Regions from separate parts of the Mycoplana sp. BE70 genome, predicted to be linked through region 1. Evidence: predicted binding sites of a transcription regulator. Region 1 holds the regulator's gene; each other region holds the start of a gene.

Region 1 (7,288 bases):
AATATTTGTCGTCCTTTGTCGCATAGCGGATTCTGGTGCCGCAAATGGAAGCCGTCGCTGCGTTGTCGTTCTCAAAATCGCCCCAACACCTGGATCTGCCCAGCGGTTGCTATGAGGGCGAGCAGCCATTCTCGTTTGCGGACGCCAAACAAAAACCCGCCGAAATACATCGACGGGTTTGCCGGTGGACAAGGTCCGGTCTGGTTGACCGGACCGCATCAATGTCAGCCTCAGCGCTTCGAGACGGGCACGTAGTCGCGCTTGGGGGCGCCGATATAGAGCTGGCGCGGACGGCCGATGCGCTGCTCCGGATCCTCGATCATCTCGTTCCACTGGGCGATCCAGCCGACGGTGCGGGCCAGTGCGAACAGCACGGTGAACATCGTGGTGGGGAAGCCGAGCGCCTTGAGCGTGATACCGGAATAGAAGTCGATGTTCGGGTAGAGCTTCTTTTCGATGAAGTATTCATCGGTGAGCGCGATGCGCTCCAGTTCCATGGCGACTTCCAGCATCGGATCGTCTTTGATGCCGAGTTCGCCAAGAACCTCGTGCGTCGTCTTCTGCATGATGCGGGCGCGCGGGTCGTAGTTCTTGTAGACGCGATGGCCGAAGCCCATCAGGCGGAACGGATCGTTCTTGTCCTTGGCGCGGGCAACGAATTCCGGGATGCGATCAGCCGTGCCGATCTCCGCCAGCATGTTCAGCGCCGCCTCGTTCGCGCCGCCGTGAGCCGGACCCCAGAGGCAGGCGATGCCGGCTGCGATGCAGGCAAACGGGTTGGCGCCCGACGAGCCGGCGAGACGTACCGTCGACGTCGACGCGTTCTGCTCATGGTCGGCGTGGAGAATGAAGATGCGATCCATCGCCCGCGACAGGACCGGGTTGACGGTGTACTCCTCGCAGGGCACGGCAAAGCACATGCGCAGGAAGTTCGACGCGTAGTCGAGATCGTTCTTCGGGTAAACAAACGGCTGGCCGATGTGGTACTTGTAGGCCATCGCCGCGATCGTCGGCATCTTGGCGATCATGCGCAGCGATGCAACCATGCGCTGGTGCGGATCGGTGATGTCGGTGGAGTCGTGGTAGAACGCCGACAGCGCGCCGACGACGCCACACATCACCGCCATCGGGTGGGCGTCGCGGCGGAAGCCGGTGAAGAACTTCGACATCTGCTCGTGCACCATCGTGTGGTGGGTGACGCGATAGTCGAAGTCGTCCTTTTGCGCCTTGGTCGGCAGCTCGCCGTAGAGGAGCAGGTAGCACGCTTCCAGAAAATCGCCGTGCTCCGCCAGTTGCTCGATCGGATAGCCGCGATGCAGGAGAACGCCTTCGTCACCGTCGATGTAGGTGATTCTGGACTCGCACGAGGCCGTCGAGGTGAAGCCCGGGTCATAGGTGAAAGTGCCGGTCTGCTTGTAGAGCGTGCCGATGTCGATCACCGACGGACCGATTGATCCGGATCGCAATGGCAACTCCACCTTCTTGTCACTGACAGTGACTTCCGCGCTCTTTCCCGTCATGAGGATCTCCATCTGCTGGTGTGGCACAGGCAGTGCCGATCGTGGGCGTGCCGCTTTGCTAGCCCAAATTGCCTCACGTGCCAAGCAAGACGAAGGCTGCATTTGTGCAATGCAAAAACAAACATTCCGGCATCGCAATATCTACTCTTCCTCGCCAGTTGCAAGCAACTTATGGGCGAGATTCGAGAATTGTGGAGGGGGCATTCTTTCTCGGAGATCAAGCGCATTGGCGCCGAATTGGCAATTGCAAATCAAAATCTGAAGTTGCATTATGCTGCTGGTTGTGGCTGGGGCGGAGGCCATGGGGGAGGGAAACGCTACCAAAGTCGCAGTCCCGGCCGCCAGCGCGGTCCGGACCCCGCAGGACCGGCAGACGGCGAGCCAGCCGGTCGTAATCGCGAGCGGCCGAACGGTCGTGCTTGCGGGGCGGCGGGGTGGTGCAAAGCGCTGGTTTGCTGGCGCCCTGTCGTCGGGGTTGGCAGCCTGGAAGCGGGAGCGAGACCATGGCAGCGTCTTTCTGTTCGTTCCCGTATTCATCGGCACAGGGGCATGGTCCTGGTACGCGCTCGCCCGCGATCCGCCGCTGGTGCCGCTGCTGATCGTACTGCTTGGATTCGGGCTGATCGCGGTGTTCCTGCGGCATCGCCAGACCCTCCTGTCCTTTGTCACGCGCGCGGCATTCCTGCTGCTGCTCGGAATGGCGCTGTCCGCGATCGAAAGCTGGCGGCTTTCCACCGTCATGCTCGATCAACCGGTGACGACGACGATTACAGGAAGGGTGCTGTCTCGCGAAGCCGATGACCGCGGCCGCCTGCGGTACCGGGTGGCGCTGCTGTCGACCGACGGCCCGACATTGCGGCGTCCGCCCAACCACGTCAGTCTCCTTGCGCGCAGTCCCCATCCGCCGCTGCCGATCGGCAGCGGGATCGTCGGACGCGCGCGCCTGAATCCGCCGTCCGGACCGGCGTTGCCGGGTCTCAACGACTTTGCCTTCGACGCCTATTTCGCCGGAACCGGGGCTATCGGATACTTTTACGGCAAACCGGCGGCGACGGAGTTGAACCTGCCGGCGCGAATTGAAACCGCATACGGTGCAGCAAGCCGAATGGTGGCCGAATGGCGGAGTGCCATCACGCAACACATTCGCGGCCGCATCGGCGGCGATGCCGGCGCAATTTCGGCCGCCTTGATCACGGCCGAACAGCGCGGCATCAGCCCGAAAACGGTGGAGGCCTTGCGACAATCGGGCCTCGCGCACGTTCTGGCGATTTCAGGGCTCAACATGGCACTTGCGGCGGGCACCTTTCTGGTCGGCGCCCGACTGCTGCTGGCGCTGGTTCCGGGCGCAGCCGAACAGTTCCCGATCAAAAAAATCGCAGCCATCGGCGGGTTGATCACGGTCACCCTTTATATCCTGATCTCCGGCGGGGCGGTGTCGGCGATTCGCTCGTGGCTGATGATCGTCGTCATGCTGTTCGCTGTCCTGTTCGACCGCACCGCCATCAGCCTGCGCAATGTCGCGCTCTCGGCACTGATCATTCTGGCGGTGACGCCTTCCGCGGTCACTGGTCCCGGCTTCCAGATGTCCTATGCGGCAACCCTCGGTCTGGTTGCGGGCTATGCTGCCTGGCGTGATTGGTCCGTACGGCGCTCCAGGTGGATCGGTGATCGGTCACGGATCCTTTCGGTTGCATCTGCGTTTGCCGGTGGGATTCTGCTGTCGTCCCTGATCGGCGGGGTCGCAACGCTCGTCTACTCCATCGGACATTTTCATCGCATCCCGGCCTATGGCCTTGCCGGAAACCTTCTTGCGATGCCGATCATTTCGTTCATCGTCATGCCGATGGCCGTCATCGCCATGCTGCTCATGCCGCTCGGACTGGACGGCATTCCGCTGGCGATCATGGGACGGGGCGTCGACTGGATCATCGCCATGGCCAATTGGGTTGCCGGCTGGGGCGGAGAGGTGGTCACCGGCAGATTGCCCCCCGCTGGCATTCGCGCTCATTGCTGCAGGTGGCGGGTTCATCTGCCTGCTTCGCACCCGTCTCGCGCTCATCGGCCTTCTACCACTCGTCTTCGGTGTGGCCATTGTGGCCGTCCGTCCATCGGATGCGCCGCCCGAGCTTCTCGTATCGGAGGACGGCCGGCTGGTGGCGCTCGTCACGCGGGGGAGGCCGCCACGAATCGGTCGAAACCGCCCGATTTCATCTACGATCAATGGCGTCGCGCCCTTCGCATCGAAAGCCATCGTTCGCCATTGTACCTGACCGATGAAGATGCCGCGCAACGGGCGCCCGCGGTCGGAGGTGCCGCGGGTATCGATCGCGCGCAGGACTCTGCGGACCGAGCAGCACCAGTAGCGAGCCTGGATGCGCGACAGCGCAGGAGCGCGGAACGGGAGCTTGACCCTGCTGCGATGGCGCGTGCGCGCGATGACATGCGTACAGCGTTCGCCACAGCCGCCAACGAAAAGCGATTCGTCTGCCGCCGCAGGGCGTGGTGCGCCGGTGCTGCGCCGGCCGGTTGGCGTGTCCTCGCGGTCGAGGACCCGGCCTTTCTCGGAACGGCCTGCGACAGTGCCGATCTCGTGGTCGTGCCACGAGACCTTCGAATGGAAACCTGCCGTTCCGGGGCCCAACTCGTTTCGGCGCGCAGCCTGCGCCGCACCGGCGCCCTTGAAATAACGCCGCAGACATTCGATCCGACTGGCCGCGCAAGTTACAGCGTCCGCAACGCGGTCACGACACTTCACCGCCCCTGGAGCCGGCACCGCCTGTACGACTGGCGGACAAACACATATCTCGACCTAGAAGACGCGGTCAGTGATAACGGCGGATGAGGCCGACCAGTTTGCCTTGAATCTTCACTCGGTCGGGGCCGAAGATGCGGGTCTCGTAGGCGGGATTGGCGGCTTCCAAGGCGATGGAGGCGCCCTTGCGGCGGAAGCGCTTCAGCGTCGCCTCCTCGTCGTCGACGAGAGCCACGACGATCTCTCCCGGGTTGGCGGAGTTGGTGTTGCGGATGATGACGGTATCTCCGTCGAGGATCCCGGCCTCGATCATCGAGTCGCCCTTGACTTCAAGCGCATAATGCTCGCCAGCGCCGAGCATCTCCATGGGAACCGCGATGTCATGGGTGTTGTTCTGGATAGCCGAGATCGGCACGCCGGCGGCGATGCGCCCCATGACCGGAACCGAAGCCGACCCGTCCGCGGCCGCGGGCTTGGCCGGGGAGGGCGCCGTCGCCGGCTTGCCAAGGCTTCCTTCGATGACGGACGGGGAAAAGCCGCGCCGCGCCTTCAGGCTCGGCGAATAGGCCTCGGGCAGCTTGATCACCTCGAGCGCGCGTGCCCGATTGGGCAGCCGGCGGATAAAGCCGCGCTCCTCGAGGGCTGTGATCAACCGGTGAATGCCCGACTTCGAGGCGAGATCGAGCGCATCCTTCATCTCGTCGAATGACGGCGGAATGCCGGTCTCCTTCATCCGCTCGTGGATGAACAGGAGCAGTTCCTGTTGTTTGCGGGTCAGCATGGCTCGTCACCCAGAATCGTGAAACAAATCCAGAACAGACACTATCTGTTCCATATGTGTTCCGCAAGGGGGCAAATTTCAATCAAGGGTGCAGGCGCTCGTTCGAGATTTCCAACCGTGATCCCGGCGGGAACTTCCATTATTCGGGAAAAGACCTCGTGAAGGACAAGGTCTTTTCCAGTTCAACAGCGACAGGGCCGGTGAGGCTGTTATGGGCACGCGGCGACGTAGCGGCGGCCGTAACGGTCGCGGTAGTAGCAACGACCAGGCTGTCCGGCCACATGGCCGATGACGGCGCCGGAAACACCGCCGATGGCGGCTCCGACGGCGGCGCCGCGGACGTCATTGGTGATGGCGCCGCCGATCACGGCGCCGGTGGCTGCGCCGATGCCGGCGCCCCTCTCGGTTGGCGTGCAGCCGACCGCTGCGAGCCCGGCCAGAACGAGCACTAGGGAAATCTTGGTCATGTCCATTCCTTCCTCTCTCGTTGATTTTCTTGCCTGTCGTAGTCTTGTCCATCCGAACGAACGGTCAAGTGTAATCCGGTTTTTCGGCCAGGTACAACCGCTCGTGGCGCGGCGGCCCAGGCAGGCTATTGGTGCTGTCTCTTCTCAACCGGCGGCCGGCAAGTACGGGGCAAAAAGCCCGCTTTTCCGATTTTGTGCTGACACTACGATTGTTGATCGGCGTTATAGTTCCCGCGGTGAGCTAGTATCCGCTGCCATTCCGGTCAGGCGGCTCAAGTCCTGTCGCGGCGGTCCAAAGCGGCAACAGCTTCATCATTCACGGTACTGGACAGGAGCACGGCGATCCAGCGGGTCGCCGGCACCTGTGCTGCGTATTCGATGAGGCAAATCAGGATGGGAACGCCAATGAAGGCACCCGGAAGACCCCACATGAAACTCCAAAAGAACACGGAGAAAATCACGGCGAACGGTGAAATCGCGAGCGAAGCACCGGTCAGCCGTGGCTCCAGGTAGCTGCCGATGACAAATTGGATAAGGTTCAGTCCGACGAAGACGAACACTGCGGATTGCCACGAATCGAACTGGGCAATCGCAAACATGGTGGGGAAGACCGTCGCCACGAATGGCCCGAGGAAAGGAATGTAATTGAGGGCGAACGCGATCGCTCCCCAGGCCGCAGCCAACTCAAGACCAACGAACCGGGCGAATATCCAAACGACCAACCCCGTCAGGATACTGGCAAACGTACGCACGGCCATGAAGCGTCGAAGCTTGGCACCGATCCTTCTGTTCGCCGCCAGAATCCGCGCACCGTGCGGTTGGACGCTCGGCAACAGCAGGCGTCGCTTGACGTCCTCCACTTCCAGAAGGCCGAGCATGACGGATATGAAGATCACCAGCGTGAAACCGGCGAAACTGTTCATGCGTCCGGCGACCCCTTGCAGCAATCCGACGAGCGCGCCGACGTTGAACCGCTCTGCCAACGGGCCGGCGACCGCCACACCATGCTCTTCCAGCCATTGGGCCCAATCAAGGTAGATCGTCTGAAAACGGCCGGCGTTGAGGAACAGCCAATGCCCGAGGACACCCAGCCCCCAGGCAATCGATGACCCCACGGAGACCACTGCGATGATCGTCACGGTCAGCGCTATGAGCAGCGCAAGCAGCCGCGGCATCACCGTCTGGAGGGCGGCCTGGACCGGCCATATCAACGCGATGACCAGCATGGAAAACGCGAACGGAACGAAGACCGATTGTGCGGCGTGCAGCAGCGCAAGAACGAGTATGCCGGCGGTTATCAGTCCGGTCATTTGTCCTTGTTCCGCTTTAACCATCCACAGTTCCCGATCTTGGTCGGCAAGACTTTACGCGGGGTCCGATGCGGACCGCAAGACCTCGTTCAGTACCCCCCTCGATCTGCCAGGTCAGCCGGCCGACACGCTAGTGTGCGCTATAGGCACCGTCCACGAGATGATAGCTGCCCGTGATGAAGCTCGCCTCGTCCGAAAGCAGGAAGCAGACCAGTGCGGCGACTTCCTCCGGGCGCCCTCGTCGCCCCATCGGCTGCAGCGACTCCATCCGACGGCTGCTCGCCAGTTGCGGGTGCCCCGTCAGGAGCGGGGTTTCGATCCAGCCGGGACCGACGGCGTTGATGCGGATACCGAACTTGGCATACTCGATTGCCGCGACCTTGGTCAGTCCCGTTACGCCGTGCTTTGCCGCGGTATAGGCAACCGTAAATGGCAGCCCGACGCAACCGAGCACGGAG
Region 2 (7,288 bases), on a different contig from region 1:
TCGTTCCTTTCCCGTCCCATCAGCCTCTCGGTTCGTCTGTTTGCAAACATGCTGGCCGGCCACATCACGCTGAAGGTTTTCGCAGGCTTCGTTACGTCGTTGAGCGCGCTCGGCGCGCTCGGCATCGGTGGTGCGATCCTGCCGCTCATCATGACCGTCGCAATCACCGGTCTTGAATTCCTCGTCTGCTTCCTCCAGGCCTATGTCTTTGCGGTACTGACCTGCATGTACCTCAACGACGCTGTGCATCCGGGTGGGCACTAAGGAATACAGTCGCTTGCTTCCGGCCGGTTTTGCCGCCGGAAGCGCTATCTAAGCCGCAACAACCCATTCGAAGGAGTTCATCATGGAAGCGGAAGCAGCAAAGTTCATCGGCGCAGGTCTCGCTTGCTTTGGCATGGCCGGCACGGCCCTCGGCCTCGGCAACATCTTCGGCAGCTACCTGTCCGGCGCACTGCGCAACCCGTCTGCTGCTGACGGCCAGTTCGGCCGCCTCGTATTCGGCTTCGCCGTTACGGAAGCTCTGGGCATCTTCTCGCTGCTCGTCGCCCTGCTGCTGCTCTTCGCCGTCTAATAACGGCTGGAAGACCGGACCACGGCCGGCTGCGGCCGTGGTCCGCTTACTGTTTGAGTGCACCTGGAGGTGAGCATGTCTGCGACCGCGGCCAAGGCCGAGTCCATCCCATTCACGATCGCTCAGGCCGAGACCACGACGGAAACGCACGACGCTGCTCCGGCGGGCGACGCGCATCAGGCTGCTCCGGCGACCGATGCCCAAGGCGCTGCCGCTCCCACCGGCGAACTGCACACCGAGACGGGTGTCGCCCACGGCGAAGAGAGCGGTGTGTTCCCGCCGTTCGACGCATCCACCTTTCCCTCCCAGGTCCTGTGGCTGGCGATCACCTTCGGCATTTTCTACCTGATCATGTCCAAGATCATCGTGCCGCGCGTCGGCTCGATCCTCGAGACGCGCCACGACCGCATCGCCCAGGATCTTGACGAGGCCGCTCGCCTGAAGACCGAAGCGGACACCGCAATTTCGACCTATGAGCAGGAACTGGCCGACGCCCGCACCAAGGGCCACGCCATCGCCGCCGAGGCTCGCGATGCCGCCAAGGCAAAGGCCGACGCCGAGCGTCTGAAGATCGAAGAAAGCCTCAACGGCAAGATCGCCGCCGCCGAGACCCGCATCGCCGGGATCAAGGACAAGGCCCTCGCCGACGTCGGCGCGATCGCCGAAGAAACCGCTGCGGCTGTGATCGAACAGCTCATCGGCGGCAAGACCACCAAGACCGAGATCGCGGCCGCGGTGAAGTCGGCGGCAGCGAAGTAAGGAAGCGGACCATGGCATTTGACGCAACTTTCTACGCCTTCGTTGGTCTCGTCCTCTTTCTGGCGCTGATCGTTTACCTGAAGGTCCCCGGCGCGATGGGCAAAGCCCTCGACCAGCGGGCCGACAAGATCTCGAACGAGCTTATGGAGGCCAAGCGCCTGCGTGAAGAGGCCCAGAGCCTGCTGGCGGAATACCAGCGCAAGCGCAAGGAAGCCGAGGCCGAGGCAGCCGCCATCGTGGCGACCGCGCAGCGCGAGGCCGAGGCGCTGACGGCCGAAGCCAAGCAGAAGACGGAAGAGTATGTAACCCGTCGCACCGCACTGTCGGAGCAGAAGATCAAGCAGGCCGAGGCCGACGCGATCAACGCCGTTCGTTCGGCCGCCGTCGATCTTGCGATCAGCGCCGCCGAGAACGTGCTTTCGAGCAAGTCCGATGCTGCCACCAGCAAGTCGCTGTTTGACAAGGCTGTCGCGGAAGTGAAGACCCGCTTGAACTAAGGGTCGGTGATTCCCAAGAGAATTGAAAGGCCGGAGCGATCCGGCCTTTTGTCGTTTGAGATCGTACGGCGACTTCGCCTGCGTAGGAAAACCGGATGTTGGCGAGGGCCCTTGAGTTTCGGGACGCTGGTTGATCGTTTGATGGGTGACGGGCCGAGCAGCGGCAGAAACGGTTCACGCACCGAAAAATGCTTGGCTTGTATGCGTTTCGGCAAGCGATGCAATGGGTCTATCTTCGTCGGGAAGGGGCACTGTCCCCGTCCATTTCCTAAACCGAAGCCATCTCCTTCGACGCGGACATCAACCGGCGTACGGGTCGGACAGCGTCAGTCTTGGGCGTCCACCCTGAATGGCCGAAAACTCATGCGATGCAGGGTACAGGGACCGAACTCGCCGATCGCCGAGCGATGGCGCTCGGTCGCATAGCCGGCATGGGCGTCGAAGCCGTAGCCCGGAAAGGTGCTTTCGGCGCAGGTCATCATCCGGTCGCGAACGACCTTGGCAATGATGGACGCCGCGGCAATTGAAAGCACGCGGGCGTCCCCTTTGACGACCGCCTTGCCCGCGCAGGCAAGTCCGGGCGGGACGTCCAGTCCGTCGGTCAGGACCAGGCCGGGCCGCGCGGGAAGGCCGAACACCGCTCTGCGCATCGCGTCCAGGCTGGCTTTGCGAATATCCGTGCGGTCGATCCGGCGCGCGCTCGAAGAGGCAACCGATACCATGGCGGTCGCAAGGATCTCGGCAAACAACGCCTCGCGCTTTGCTGCCGTCAATTGCTTGGAGTCGTGCAGGCCATCCGGAATTCTCTCCGGGTCGAGGATGACGGCCGCCGCCACCACCGGCCCGGCGAGCGGCCCGCGCCCGGCCTCGTCTGCACCGGCGACCGGCCATTGGCCGGCCTTGCGGGCGGCCAGCTCCATCAGGAAGTCCGGGCCTTCGGGAAGGTCGAAGAGGAGGGGGGAATCGGTGGTCGCGCGGCGTGGCATGCGGCGACCCTCGCACGACCGACCGATTCCCTGCAAGTCCCTCGGCGAGGCGGCACCGAGGGAACCACGACATTGCTGGGGACGGTGCAATGTCGATTTCGTTTGGCAGTCGGATCACGCTTTGGCCTTTTGTCTTCTGAGGCCTTTGAGTGACCGCCAGGAGTGACCTCAGAGCAGCGAGAGCTGGACGCCGCTGCCGGACGGTGGAACGAACAGATCGGTTGAAAGGCTCCGTCGGGTTCGGTTCAGCTTGAGCCGCTTGGCCGCCAGCTCGAACCGCCGCGCGATCTGCCAGGCGTATGGGCCGGCGCCCTTCATCCGCTTGCCGAACTCGGCGTCATAGTCCTTGCCGCCCCGCATCGAGCGCACCAGCGACATCACGTGCCGGTAGCGGTCCGGATATTCCCGCAGCAGCCAGTCCCCAAACAACGGGCTGACTTCGAGCGGAAGACGCAGGAGCACATAGCTCGCCTCCTGGGCACCGGCCGCCTTGCCGGAATCGAGGATGCGCTCCAGTTCGTGATCGTTCAGGCCGGGGATGAGTGGCGCCGCCATCACGCTGACCGGAATGCCGGCCTCCGATAAAGCACGCATTGCTTCGAGCCGCCGCGTAGGCGTTGCCGCGCGCGGCTCCATCGTGCGGGCCAGCTTGCGGTCGAGCGTCGTCACCGACAGGCCGACCCAGGCAAGCCCTTTTGCAGCCATGCGCGAAAGGATATCGATATCGCGCATGACGAGGGCCGACTTGGTGACGATCGAGACGGGATGGTCGGCGGCTTCCAGGACTTCGAGAATCTGGCGCATGATGCGCCACTCCTTTTCGATCGGCTGATAGGGATCCGTGTTCGTGCCGATCGCGATCACCCGAGGCCGGTAACCGGGCTTGGAAAGTTCGCGTTCCAGCAGTCGCGGTGCGTCGGGCTTGGCAAACAGCTTCGCTTCGAAGTCCAGCCCGGCGGAAAGCCCCATGAAGGCGTGTGACGGGCGGGCAAAGCAATAGATGCAGCCATGCTCGCAGCCGCGATAGGGGTTGATCGAGCGGTCGAACGGGACGTCGGGCGACTCGTTGCGGGTGATGATGCTGCGCGGCTTTTCCACCTGCACTTCGGTCTTGAACGGCGGCAGGTCCTCCAATGATTCCCAGCCGTCGTCAAAACTCTCTCGGGTCTGCGGCTCGAAGCGGCCGGAAAAGTTCAGGCCGGCCCCGCGTCCGCGACGCCGGTCAATATCGATGCGTAGACCCGTCTGCGTCATCAGCGCATCGGCAATATCGACCGTATTGGCGGGCGCGAGCGCGCCCTCCCTGAGGCTTTGCAGTTCGGTCATCGGGGTTCTCCATTGAGGGAATCTCTTCCCTCCAATGACTTTATTCCTAACAGTGAAATGAGAACAAGACAAGAACAAAACTTGTTTTCCGTGCAATTGCCCCCCGACCGGTTGGCACCGCCCGTGCGGGCATCAGAAGCTCCAGGCGGATTCGCCAATGCCGTCAGTGGCTTTGTTCGCTACCATGCGGTATTGGACTCAAATGCTGACAGTCTTGATCGAATGCCACAATGACGAGCCCGAACTGGCGCAGACCCTGTCGGCGCTTATTCCCGGCGCCGTCGAGGGGTTGGTGCGGGATGTCATCGTGCTCGATCATGGTTCGTCCGACGGCTCGGCCAAGGTGGCAGACGCTGCGGGCTGCACTTTCCTGACGCGTTGGGACTTGCACGAGGTGGTAAGTTCCGCGCGGGGCGAGTGGCTGCTGCTGCTGGAACCGGGAGCGCGGCCGTTGAACGGTTGGATCGATGCCGTCGGCGAATATATTGGCACGAGCCAGGCGCCCGCGCGCTTTGCCGGCTCGCGCAATCATCGCCGGCCGTTTCCTCGGCGGCTGCTCGGTCGGCGAACCGCGCTGGAGCAAGGACTGCTCCTTTCGAAACGGCAGGGAATTGCTCTTGCCGCGCCAAACGCCAGCCTCGCGGGGATTGCAACCGGCGTCGCGGCCCGGCAACTGGTCGCCGAGATCGTACCGGCCTGGGCGGTTCGCGCGATGCAGCAGAAAGTCGGGGCATAGCCCCTGAGAGGTGGTCGGCGGCTATTTGCGCTTAAGGTGCTCGTCCAGGCGCGGCATGATCTCGACGAAGTTGCAGGGCAGGTGGCGATAGTCCAGTTGCGCGGCGAGAATGCCGTCCCAGGCATCGCGGCAGGCGCCGGGCGAGCCGGGCAGCACAAAGATGAAGGTCGCGTTTGCGACGCCGCCGGTGGCGCGGGACTGTATGGTCGAGGTGCCGATCTTGTCGTAGGAGATGCGGTGGAACACCTCCGAAAACCCGTCCATCTTCTTCTCGAACAATGGCTCCAGCGCTTCGGGCGTCACGTCGCGGCCGGTGAAACCGGTCCCGCCGGTGGTGATCACGACGTCGATGCCGGCATCCTTCGTCCAGCCTTCGACCTGCGCGCGGATCGCCGCCTTGTCGTCCGGCACGATTGCGCGCGCGGCGAGCCGGTGCCCGGCCTTCTCCAGCCGCTCCACTAGCGTGTCGCCCGAGCGGTCGTCGGCGGGCGTGCGCGTGTCGGACACGGTCAGAATGGCGATCGAAAGCGGAATGAAGGGTCTCGTCTCGTCAAGCCGTGCCATGTGGTTCCCCTCCTTCATAACTTTCGGTCGCAACAACGAACCAGTCCGGCCGCGCCGATTCCAGCACGGCGGCCGCCCGGTGCGCCGCATCCCCGGTATCGTACAGGCCAAAGCAGGTGGCACCAGAGCCGGACATGCGTACCAGACGGGCGCCGGTTCTGATCAACTCCGTTCGCACCGCGTCGATTTCCGGACAGATGGCGCGCGCCGGTTCTTCCAGATCGTTGCGCATGGATTGCATAGCTGCAAGCCATGCCGCCGCGCCGGCGAGGGCTGCTGGTGGAGCGAGGCGCGGGTTTTCCTTCGTGGCAAGCCGCCGGAAGATGTCCGGCGTCGAAACGCCGACAAGGGGATTGACGAGAACGATCGGAAAAGAGGGCAGCGCGTCAAGCATGGTCAGCTGTTCGCCAATGCCACGGGCGACGAGCGGCCGCGCCAAGAGGCACATCGGCACGTCGGCGCCCAATTGCAGCGCCAGGTCCGCCAGATCGATATCCGGAAGCGAGGCGTCCCAGTGCCGCAAGAGCGCGCGCAGGGTGGCGGCTGCGTCGGCAGAACCGCCGCCGATCCCGGAGGCAACGGGCAGGTTCTTCTCCAGGTGCAGGTGAACGGGCGGGGTGGCCGTGCCCCGGCGTTGCAACGCCGCCCGGAGCAGGTCGCGCGCCTCGAGCACGAGATTGCTGGTCGCCGGTCCGTCCCGCAACTGCGGCGCAAACCGACCCGAGAGCGTGAACCGGTCCGCCTCCGCCGGCGCCACGCCGATGCGGTCGCCGAATCGGGTGAAAGTGACGAGCATGTCGACGAAGTGGTAGCCATCGGCCCGTAGGCCGACGACATGCAGCGCCAGATTGATCTTCGCGGGTGCCGGCTCTGCCAGCACGAAACCGGTCATGCCTTCATCGGGAGCCATTGCCGGATCAGGATTTCTTGTCGCTTTCCGTGACCTTCAGCGATGGGGTCTTGATCGGCTCCTTGCCGTCGGTCGCCTGGGCAGCGGCCGGCGGCGCATCGGTGGGCTCAGGCAGGCCGGATTCGATTTTCGCCTTGATCTTGGGGATTTCGGCTTCCTCGGGCTTGAGACCGAGTGCGCGGTTCCACTGGAAAGTCGCCTCCAGCTTGCGGCCAACGCGCCAGTAGGCGTCGCCGAGATGGTCGTTAATCGTCGCATCGCCCGCCCGCAATTCGGCGGCGCGCTCCAGTTCCGCCACCGCGTCGTCGAACTGGCCGAGGCGGAAGTAGGCCCAGCCAAGCGAATCGACGATGTAGCCGTCGTCGGGCTTGACGCTGACGGCCTTGCGGATCATCTCCAGCCCTTCCGCCAGATTGATGTTCATATCCACCCAGGAATAGCCGAGATAGTTCAGCACCTGCGGCTGGTCCGGGTTCAGCTCCAGCGCCTTGCGGAAGTTCGGCTCGGCGAGTTCCCATTTCTTCTGGCGTTCATAGGCGATGCCGCGCTGGAAGAAGATCGTCCAGTGCGAGCGGTTCGGCACATTGCCGATCACCTCGACCGCGCGGTCGTAGACCTCGCCCATCTCCTTGTATTCCTTGGCATCGGAAAGGACGCTGCCATAGGCGAGATAGCTGCGCAGGTCCTGCGGGTCCGCTTCGATCAGCGCCTTCAGGTGCTTCTTGGCGTCGTCCACCTTGCCGAGGTCGGCGAGCTGCAGACCGAGCTGTAGCTCGGAGATGCGGCGCATCGGCGAATCCTTCGGTACCTGCTGGTAGTACTCGATCGCCAGTTCCGGCTTCTTCTGGTTTTCCGCAATGCCACCGAGCAGAACCAGCGTGTCGGGGCTGTCGGGATCGAGCGCGCGCGCGATCTGCAGATAGAGCGACACGATGT
Region 3 (7,288 bases), on a different contig from region 1:
GTGGTGCCGTCCGACTGGAACAGTTCAATCCTGGCCACCTTGCCGCCAATCGGATTCCCCTCGGAATCGAAGCCGAAATCGGTCCCGCTGAACCGCAACCGAAGGCCGTTGTCCAGCTTCAGGTCCATCTTGGTCGACGTCCTGGTCACGACTGTTGCCGTCGAAAGATCCACCAACTCCCCGAACATCGGGTTGTAGTCGAGCCCCGCGATCGCCGGTGAATAGCTCTGCGGATACTTCCCATTGGGAAAGAAAACCGTATAGGTCGCCATTTTCTCCACCTCTCACATTAGAGGGCGAGAATGTAGCGCTTGCCGTGCGAAACTGTCGATATCGCCCCCGTTCACTCGAAGGAGGTAAGGTGGCGCAGGGCGACCGGTGCTTCGGCAGTCATCACGCCGCATCGTCAGCCATTTGGCTTGTCACCATGAACAAGCGGATCGATGAATGCCCGGAGGATCGCAGTCAGAGCCTCGGGCTGCTCGACGCAAGGGAGATGGCCTGCATCGGCAATGACTTCGTAGCGGGCAGCCGGGATGAGCTTGGCGGTCGACAGAACAACAGCCGGCGGTGTCGAGCCGTCCTGATCACCGACGACACACAGCGTCGGCACGGCGATGCGCGTCACCGCGTCCGTGAAATCCGCGTCACGGATGGCGGCGCAGGTGGCGACGTATCCGATCGCCGGCTGACGGACCAGCATGTTGCGATAGCCATGATAGGCGGTATTCTCCGGCCGGCGGAAGGCGGGCGTGAACCAGAGCCCCATGACGGCGTCAGCGATGCTCTCGATGCCGTCACGCTCGACGGTGGCAATGCGCGCATTCCAGCTTTCGGCCGAACCGATCTTGTGGGCGGTGTCGCACAGGACCAGCGCCTTCACCAGTTCCGGCCGCGCCGCGTAAAGACCCTGTGCGATCAGGCCGCCGACGGAGAGCCCGACGATGACGGCCTCCTTTACGGCATAAAGATCAAGCAGGCCGGACAGGTCGCTGACGTGGTCATCGATGGAATAGGGTACCTGGCCGACATCCGACAACCCGTGGCCGCGCTTGTCGTAGAGGATCATGGGAAAATCGCCGGCAAGCCGCACGATGACGTCACGCCAGATGCGGAAGTCCATTCCCAGCGAATTGGCGAAAACAAGGACCGGCTTGTCCTGCGGGCCGCCGATGATCTGATGGTGAAGGCTGATGTCGTTTATCCGGGCGAACTGCAAAGGATGTCTCCTCCCGATGACCCGATTAAAGGCGGACACACGATCGACAACCGTATCAAGTCTGACGACCGCCGAACACCCGCCGTCCAAAGATCGGCCCCTTCAGCGAACGGCCGATCTTCATTCGCATGCATTCAAGGCAATATCAGCCTTCTCGCATCCGCGCATCCACTTCGGCCGCTTCGGGAATCGACGGCTGGGCGCCGCGCTTGAGGCAGGAGAGCGAGCCGGCGATCGCGGCTCGGCGCAGGCAATCGGCAAAGGGCAGGCCCGCGTCGAGTGAAGCGACCAGATAGCCGCAAAAGCTGTCGCCTGCGCCGACCGTGTCGACCGGCTCGATCTTCAGGCCAGGAGCGCGGAAGACATTGCCCTTGCGGATGGCGATGACGCCGTCGGCGCCGAGGGTCACGATGATCGTCTGCCCGGTCCGCTCGTGGAGCGAGCGCATCTCCGCCTCCCGCTCCGCGTCGGAGAGGCCGGACTTGCCGGCATACTGTTCGAACTCGATCTCGTTGGTCACGACGATGTCCGCCTTGGCACCGAGCCTGCGGGCATCCGCCGTCATCGGCGCGAGGTTGATCACCGACGTCACGCGTCGCGCTTTGGCGACATCGAGCGCCGCTTCGACGGCCTCAGCCGGCACTTCGAGTTGCAGCGCCAGGATGTCGCCGGTCGACATCTGCGACACGGCGACCTTGGCATCCGCTGCGGTCACGTCGCCATTGGCACCCGCGACGACGACGATGACGTTCTCGCCGTCGTCGGCCACCAAAATGTGGGCCGTACCGGTCGGCTCGTCCGCGACCTTGACAAGATCGAGATCCACGCGCGCATGGGTGAGAAGCACCAGCGATTCGGCGGCAAAGGCATCCCCGCCGACGGCGCCCGCCATGCGGACCGTTGCCCCGGCACGCCGGGCCGCAAGCGCCTGGTTGGCCCCCTTGCCGCCAGCCGCCGTGGTAAAACTGTGTCCCGGCACGGTTTCGCTCGCTTTCGGCAGGCGTTCGGTCGTGGCGATGAGATCCATGTTGATGGATCCGAAGACGGTGATCATGGGGGTGTGTTCCTCCGGTATGCCTCGGTCGACACTGCCCGAGTGGATCAGTCCTCGTCAACCACTCTCAGTTTCAATTGGCCGGTGCGGCTTTCGACCGCACGCTCTGCGGCGGCGGCAGACGGCGCTTGCGCTTGTCCCGGTCCTTGCGGCGCAATTGCCTCAAACTCCATCTCACCGATCCGCGCGCCGCGCCGGACAAGCTTGTCCGTCGAGATCAGGATCTGGTCGACGTCCTTCTGCGCCGATGTGAAGTGCCCGTGCAGCTTGCGGACACGGTCGTCGAGACGGCCGAGATCCTCCATCAGCCGGATCACTTCGCCCTGGATCACGTGCGCCTGCTCGCGCATGCGCTGATCCTTCAGCAGCGCCTGCAGAACTTGGATCGACAGAAGCAGGAGCGACGGCGAGACGATGACGATGCGGGCACGGTGCGCCCGCTGAACAATCGCCTCGAAGCTCTCGTGGATGGTGGCGAAGATCGATTCGGAGGGGACGAAGAGAAAGGCGGTATCCTGCGTCTCGCCGGCCAACAAGTATTTTTCGGCGATGTCGCGGATATGAACTTCCATGTCCCGGCGGAACTGCTGTGCGGCCAGCTTGGAGGCTTCCGCGTTGGCAGCCGCACCCATGGCGTTCCATGCCTCCAGCGGAAACTTCGCGTCGACGACCAGCGGCGGCTGGCCGTTCGGCATGCGGATGATGCAGTCCGGCCGCACCCCGTTTGGAAGCTGCGCCTGGAACTGGTAGGCGCCGGTCGGCAGGCCGTCGGCCACGATCGCCTCCATTCGCCCCTGACCAAAGGCGCCGCGGGTCTGCTTGTTTGCCAGGATCGCCTGCAGGCCGACCACGTCCTTCGCCAGCGACTGGATGTTCGTCTGCGCCGTGTCGATAACCGCGAGCCGCTCCTGCAGCCGGCGAAGGTTCTCGTGCGTGGCGCGGGTCTGTTCGCTGATCGATTGGCCGAGGCGCTGCGTCAGCCCGTCGAGACGCTGGTTGATCGCCTGGTTTGTCTCCGCCTGGCGCGCGCCAAATACCTCGGCCATGGCTGCGATCCGACCCTGCATCTCGTTTTGCGCGCGCAAAAGTTCGGTCAGACGCATTTCTTCGGCCGCCGCAGTCGCCCGTTGGCGGCTTGCAGCACGGCGGACGAGGATGATCCAGCCGGACGCCACGATCGCGGCGAACAAGCAGGCAAGCTGCAGCGCCGGGTCGCGGGCAAGCGCATCGAAAAGCCGAATCATCGCGGCCTGAAGGGATGGTTCCGGATTCATGCGGCAAACATAGCAGCATTTGCGGCCAAGAATAGATCATAACGTGAACAAACATGGTTGTCGTTCGACGCAAGGCAATTGAAAGCGATCCAGCAAACCGCTAAGTGAGGCGAATGACGATCAAACCGCTGATTATCCTTCCCGATCCCATCCTTCGGCAGGTCTCCGCACCGCTGGAGACCATCAACGACGAAGCACGGCGCCTCGCCGACGACATGCTGGAGACGATGTACGACGCGCCCGGCATCGGGCTTGCGGCGATCCAGATCGGCGTGCCGCGCCGCATGCTGGTGCTGGACGTGTCGAAGGACGGCGAAGAAAAGACGCCGCTCGTCTTCATCAACCCCGAAATCGTCCAGACCTCGGATGCACTGTCGGTATACGAGGAGGGCTGCCTGTCGATCCCGGATTACTATGCCGAAGTAGAGCGCCCCGCCACGCTCACCGTCCGGTATCTGGATCGCGACGGCAAGGAGCAGACGATCGACGCCGACGGACTTCTCGCAACCTGCCTGCAGCACGAGATCGACCACCTGAACGGCGTGCTCTTCATCGACCACATTTCCAAGCTCAAGCGCGACATGGTGATCCGCAAGTTCACCAAGGCGGCAAAGACACGCGGCGCCAAGGCGATCTGACCCGAACTGCGGTTTGACATCACCGCGCGCGAGGGCTTGATTGACGCTCGCAAACCCGTTTGAAGGGACCCGACGAGCTAAAACGGGAGCATCGCCGCATGGCGCTTCGCATCATCTTCATGGGTACGCCGGAGTTTTCGGTGCCGACGCTGACGGCGCTGGCCGAGGCCGGACATACGATCGTCGCGACCTATTCGCAACCGCCGCGCCCGGGCGGACGGCGCGGGCTGGAATTGCAGAAATCCCCGGTGCACCAGGCGGCGGAGAGGCTCGGGATCCCCGTGTTCACGCCGCTGAACTTCAAGGCGGAGGAAGACCGCGCCGTCTTTCGGGCGTTGGAGGCTGATGTCGCCGTCGTCGTCGCCTACGGCCTACTTTTGCCCGAGGCGATCCTCACCGGCACACGGCTCGGCTGTTACAACGGCCATGCTTCGCTGCTGCCGCGCTGGCGTGGTGCGGCACCGATCCAGCGCGCGATCATGGCCGGCGACGCGGAAACCGGCATGATGGTGATGAAGATGGACAAGGGGCTGGATACCGGCCCGGTGGCGCTGACAAGGCGTGTGCCGATCGGCCCGGACATGACGGGCGGCGCGCTGCACGATGCGCTGATGCAGGCCGGCGGCGATCTGATGGTGGAGGCGATGGCGCGCCTCGAAGCCGGCGACCTGCCGCTGACGCCGCAGGCCGAACAGGGCGTGCTCTACGCCGCCAAGATCGACAAGGGCGAGACGCGCATCGACTTTGACCGGCCGGCCACCGACGTGCACAACCATATCCGTGCGCTTTCCCCCTTCCCCGGCGCCTGGTTCGAGCTTTCGCTCGCCGGCAAGCCGGAGCGGATCAAGGTGCTCGGATCGCGACTTGCCACGGGATCGGGGCAATCGGGAACGGTGTTGGCCTCCGACGGGTTCGTTGTCGCCTGCGGCGACGGCGCCGTCTCCCTGACACGGCTGCAGAAGGCCGGCGGCAGGCCGCTCGACGTCGCTGACTTCCTGCGCGGCACCCCCGTCGCCCCAGGCACGGTGATTATCTGATGCCGCGCTATCGCCTGATCATCGAATATGACGGAACGCCCTATGTCGGCTGGCAGCGGCAGGAGAACGGACATTCCGTGCAGGGCGCGGTCGAGAAGGCGATCCTGTCGCTGACCGGCGAGACCGTCTCGATCCGCGGTGCCGGCCGCACCGATTCCGGCGTTCACGCGATGGGCCAGGTCGCCCATGTCGATCTCTCACGACCCTGGGAGGAGCACACGCTGCGCAATGCCTTGAATGCACATCTGGCGCAGGCGGGCGAGCGCGTGGCGATCCTCGACGCGACTGAGGCGGCGGACGATTTCGACGCCCGCTTTTCCGCCGTGCGTCGGCATTATCTCTACCGCATTATCTCCCGCCGCGCGCCGCTGGCGCTGGAGGCAAATCGCGCCTGGTTCGTGGCGAAGCCGCTGGATCACGAGGCGATGCACGCGGCCGCACAGGTGCTGGTCGGCAAGCACGATTTCACCACCTTCCGCGCCGCCCAGTGCCAGGCGAACAGCCCGGTGCGGACGATCGACCGGCTCGACGTGACGCGCGCTGGCGAACTGATCGAGATCCGGGTCACCGCACAAAGCTTCCTGCACAACCAGATCCGCTCCTTCGCCGGGACGCTGAAGCTCGCCGGCGAAGGCAAGTGGAGCGTCGATGACGTGCGCGCCGCATTGGAAGCCCGCGATCGCAAGGCCTGCGGCCCCGTCGCGCCGCCGGAAGGGCTTTATTTCATGCAGGTCGACTACTGAGCCAATCAGCTCGGCAGGGTGCCGAGCGCCACCTGCAGGCCCTGGCCCACCAGCAGCGGCGGCAGCACGAAAAGCGCGGTGAGCGTGGCGGCAAGCAGCGCCTGCTTGCCGAGGCACATTGACAAGAGCCGGTACTGCAGCACGATACTGGCGCCGAAGACCACATAGAGCAGCAGCCCCGAGAGCGCGGAGAAAGCCGGCACCACAAGGGCCAGTGCGAAAGGAATGGCCGTCGCATAGGCAAACGGAACCGCGATCCAGTTGCTTGCTATCACCATGGTGACCAGATGCTGGGCGTAGCCCAAGGGCCGCGCCAGCACGGTCAGCAACGCCAGCGGCAGCAGCCAGCCAACCACGTCGATCAGCAGCAGCTTCAGGATGAACTCGGCGCCGGCCGTCGTGCCCTCGGGCATGCGGCCGAGAAAATAGAGACGCCAGGATGCCCAGATGACGGCGAGCGCCGGCAGGCTCCAGGCGAAGGCCCAGAAAGAACGAGCGAGCCCGCGCCAGCTCAGATCGAGCCAGCGGAACCCGTCCGGCCGCTGCCGCACGAGGTGCAAGATGCCGGTCAGGTAATGCAGGACCTCGTCAAGTGCCGGCATTTCCGAACCAGCGCGCAAGGAAGGTTTCGTAGATCATCGTCAGCGTCTCCAGGTCGGCCACGGAAACGCGCTCGTCGACCATGTGCATGGTCTGGCCGACAAGGCCGAATTCCACCACAGGACAATAATCCTTGATGAAGCGCGCATCCGAGGTGCCGCCGGTGGTCGAAAGCTGCGGAACGCGGCCGATCGCCGCCTCGATCGCCGACGACAGCGAGGCAATCAGCCGGTCGTCGCGGGTCAGGAACACGTGGCTCGGGCGCTCGGCCCATTTGATCTCGTAGCGCACCGGGGCCCGCCCGGGCCGCAGCCGGTCGTCGGCGGCCGCGACCTCCAGACGCCGCACGATCTCAGCCATGACGGTTTCCGCCGTCCAGGTATCGTTGAAGCGGATGTTGAAACTCGCCGTCGCCCTGGCCGGAATGACGTTGACCGCCCTATTGCCGACATCGATGGTCGTCACCTCCAGGTTGGAGGGCTGGAAATCCGCCGTGCCTGCGTCGAAGGGCGGGTCCATCAGCGCGTCTGCGAGCGCAATTACACTGCGCACCGGGTTGTCGGCCAGATGCGGATAGGCGGCATGACCCTGCACGCCGTGAACGGTGACGGCACCCGACACCGAACCGCGCCGGCCGATCTTGATCATGTCGCCGAGCTGGTCCGGGTTGGTCGGTTCGCCGACGAGGCAGGCGTCCCATCGTTCGCCACGCGCGGCGGCCCA

Evidence for each region. Region 1 encodes LexA, which represses DNA repair genes until DNA is damaged. Its sites were predicted from a motif close to TGTTCNNNNTGTGTTCNG; they were not measured.
Region 2: J2Y48_RS07355 (PA0069 family radical SAM protein) is a predicted target of LexA. The motif match lies at 4,202-4,219, and genes of this name have one in related genera.
Region 3: J2Y48_RS01885 (DNA recombination protein RmuC) is a predicted target of LexA. The motif match lies at 3,580-3,597, and genes of this name have one in related genera.

What each region holds. Positions count from the first base shown of each region.
Region 1 is NZ_JAVDTM010000009.1:146,532-153,819, reverse strand. Features, by position in the region: gene gltA (citrate synthase) at 231-1,520, opposite strand; gene J2Y48_RS17750 (ComEC/Rec2 family competence protein) at 1,792-4,362, shown strand; gene lexA (transcriptional repressor LexA) at 4,343-5,053, opposite strand; gene J2Y48_RS17740 (YMGG-like glycine zipper-containing protein) at 5,263-5,520, opposite strand; gene J2Y48_RS17735 (AI-2E family transporter) at 5,793-6,830, opposite strand; gene J2Y48_RS17730 (SDR family NAD(P)-dependent oxidoreductase) at 6,961-7,288, opposite strand, start outside.
Region 2 is NZ_JAVDTM010000003.1:239,916-247,203, reverse strand. Features, by position in the region: gene J2Y48_RS07380 (F0F1 ATP synthase subunit A) at 1-264, shown strand, start outside; gene J2Y48_RS07375 (F0F1 ATP synthase subunit C) at 347-574, shown strand; gene J2Y48_RS07370 (F0F1 ATP synthase subunit B) at 650-1,333, shown strand; gene J2Y48_RS07365 (F0F1 ATP synthase subunit B) at 1,345-1,830, shown strand; gene J2Y48_RS07360 (ribonuclease HII) at 2,157-2,816, opposite strand; gene J2Y48_RS07355 (PA0069 family radical SAM protein) at 2,985-4,142, opposite strand; gene J2Y48_RS07350 (glycosyl transferase) at 4,345-4,878, shown strand; gene moaB (molybdenum cofactor biosynthesis protein B) at 4,900-5,442, opposite strand; gene J2Y48_RS07340 (4-(cytidine 5'-diphospho)-2-C-methyl-D-erythritol kinase) at 5,429-6,352, opposite strand; gene J2Y48_RS07335 (tetratricopeptide repeat protein) at 6,360-7,288, opposite strand, start outside.
Region 3 is NZ_JAVDTM010000001.1:388,673-395,960, forward strand. Features, by position in the region: gene J2Y48_RS01870 (calcium-binding protein) at 1-272, opposite strand, end outside; gene pcaD (3-oxoadipate enol-lactonase) at 407-1,219, opposite strand; gene J2Y48_RS01880 (ribokinase) at 1,365-2,273, opposite strand; gene J2Y48_RS01885 (DNA recombination protein RmuC) at 2,321-3,517, opposite strand; gene def (peptide deformylase) at 3,661-4,185, shown strand; gene fmt (methionyl-tRNA formyltransferase) at 4,284-5,222, shown strand; gene truA (tRNA pseudouridine(38-40) synthase TruA) at 5,222-5,965, shown strand; gene J2Y48_RS01905 (hypothetical protein) at 5,971-6,585, opposite strand; gene dapE (succinyl-diaminopimelate desuccinylase) at 6,554-7,288, opposite strand, start outside.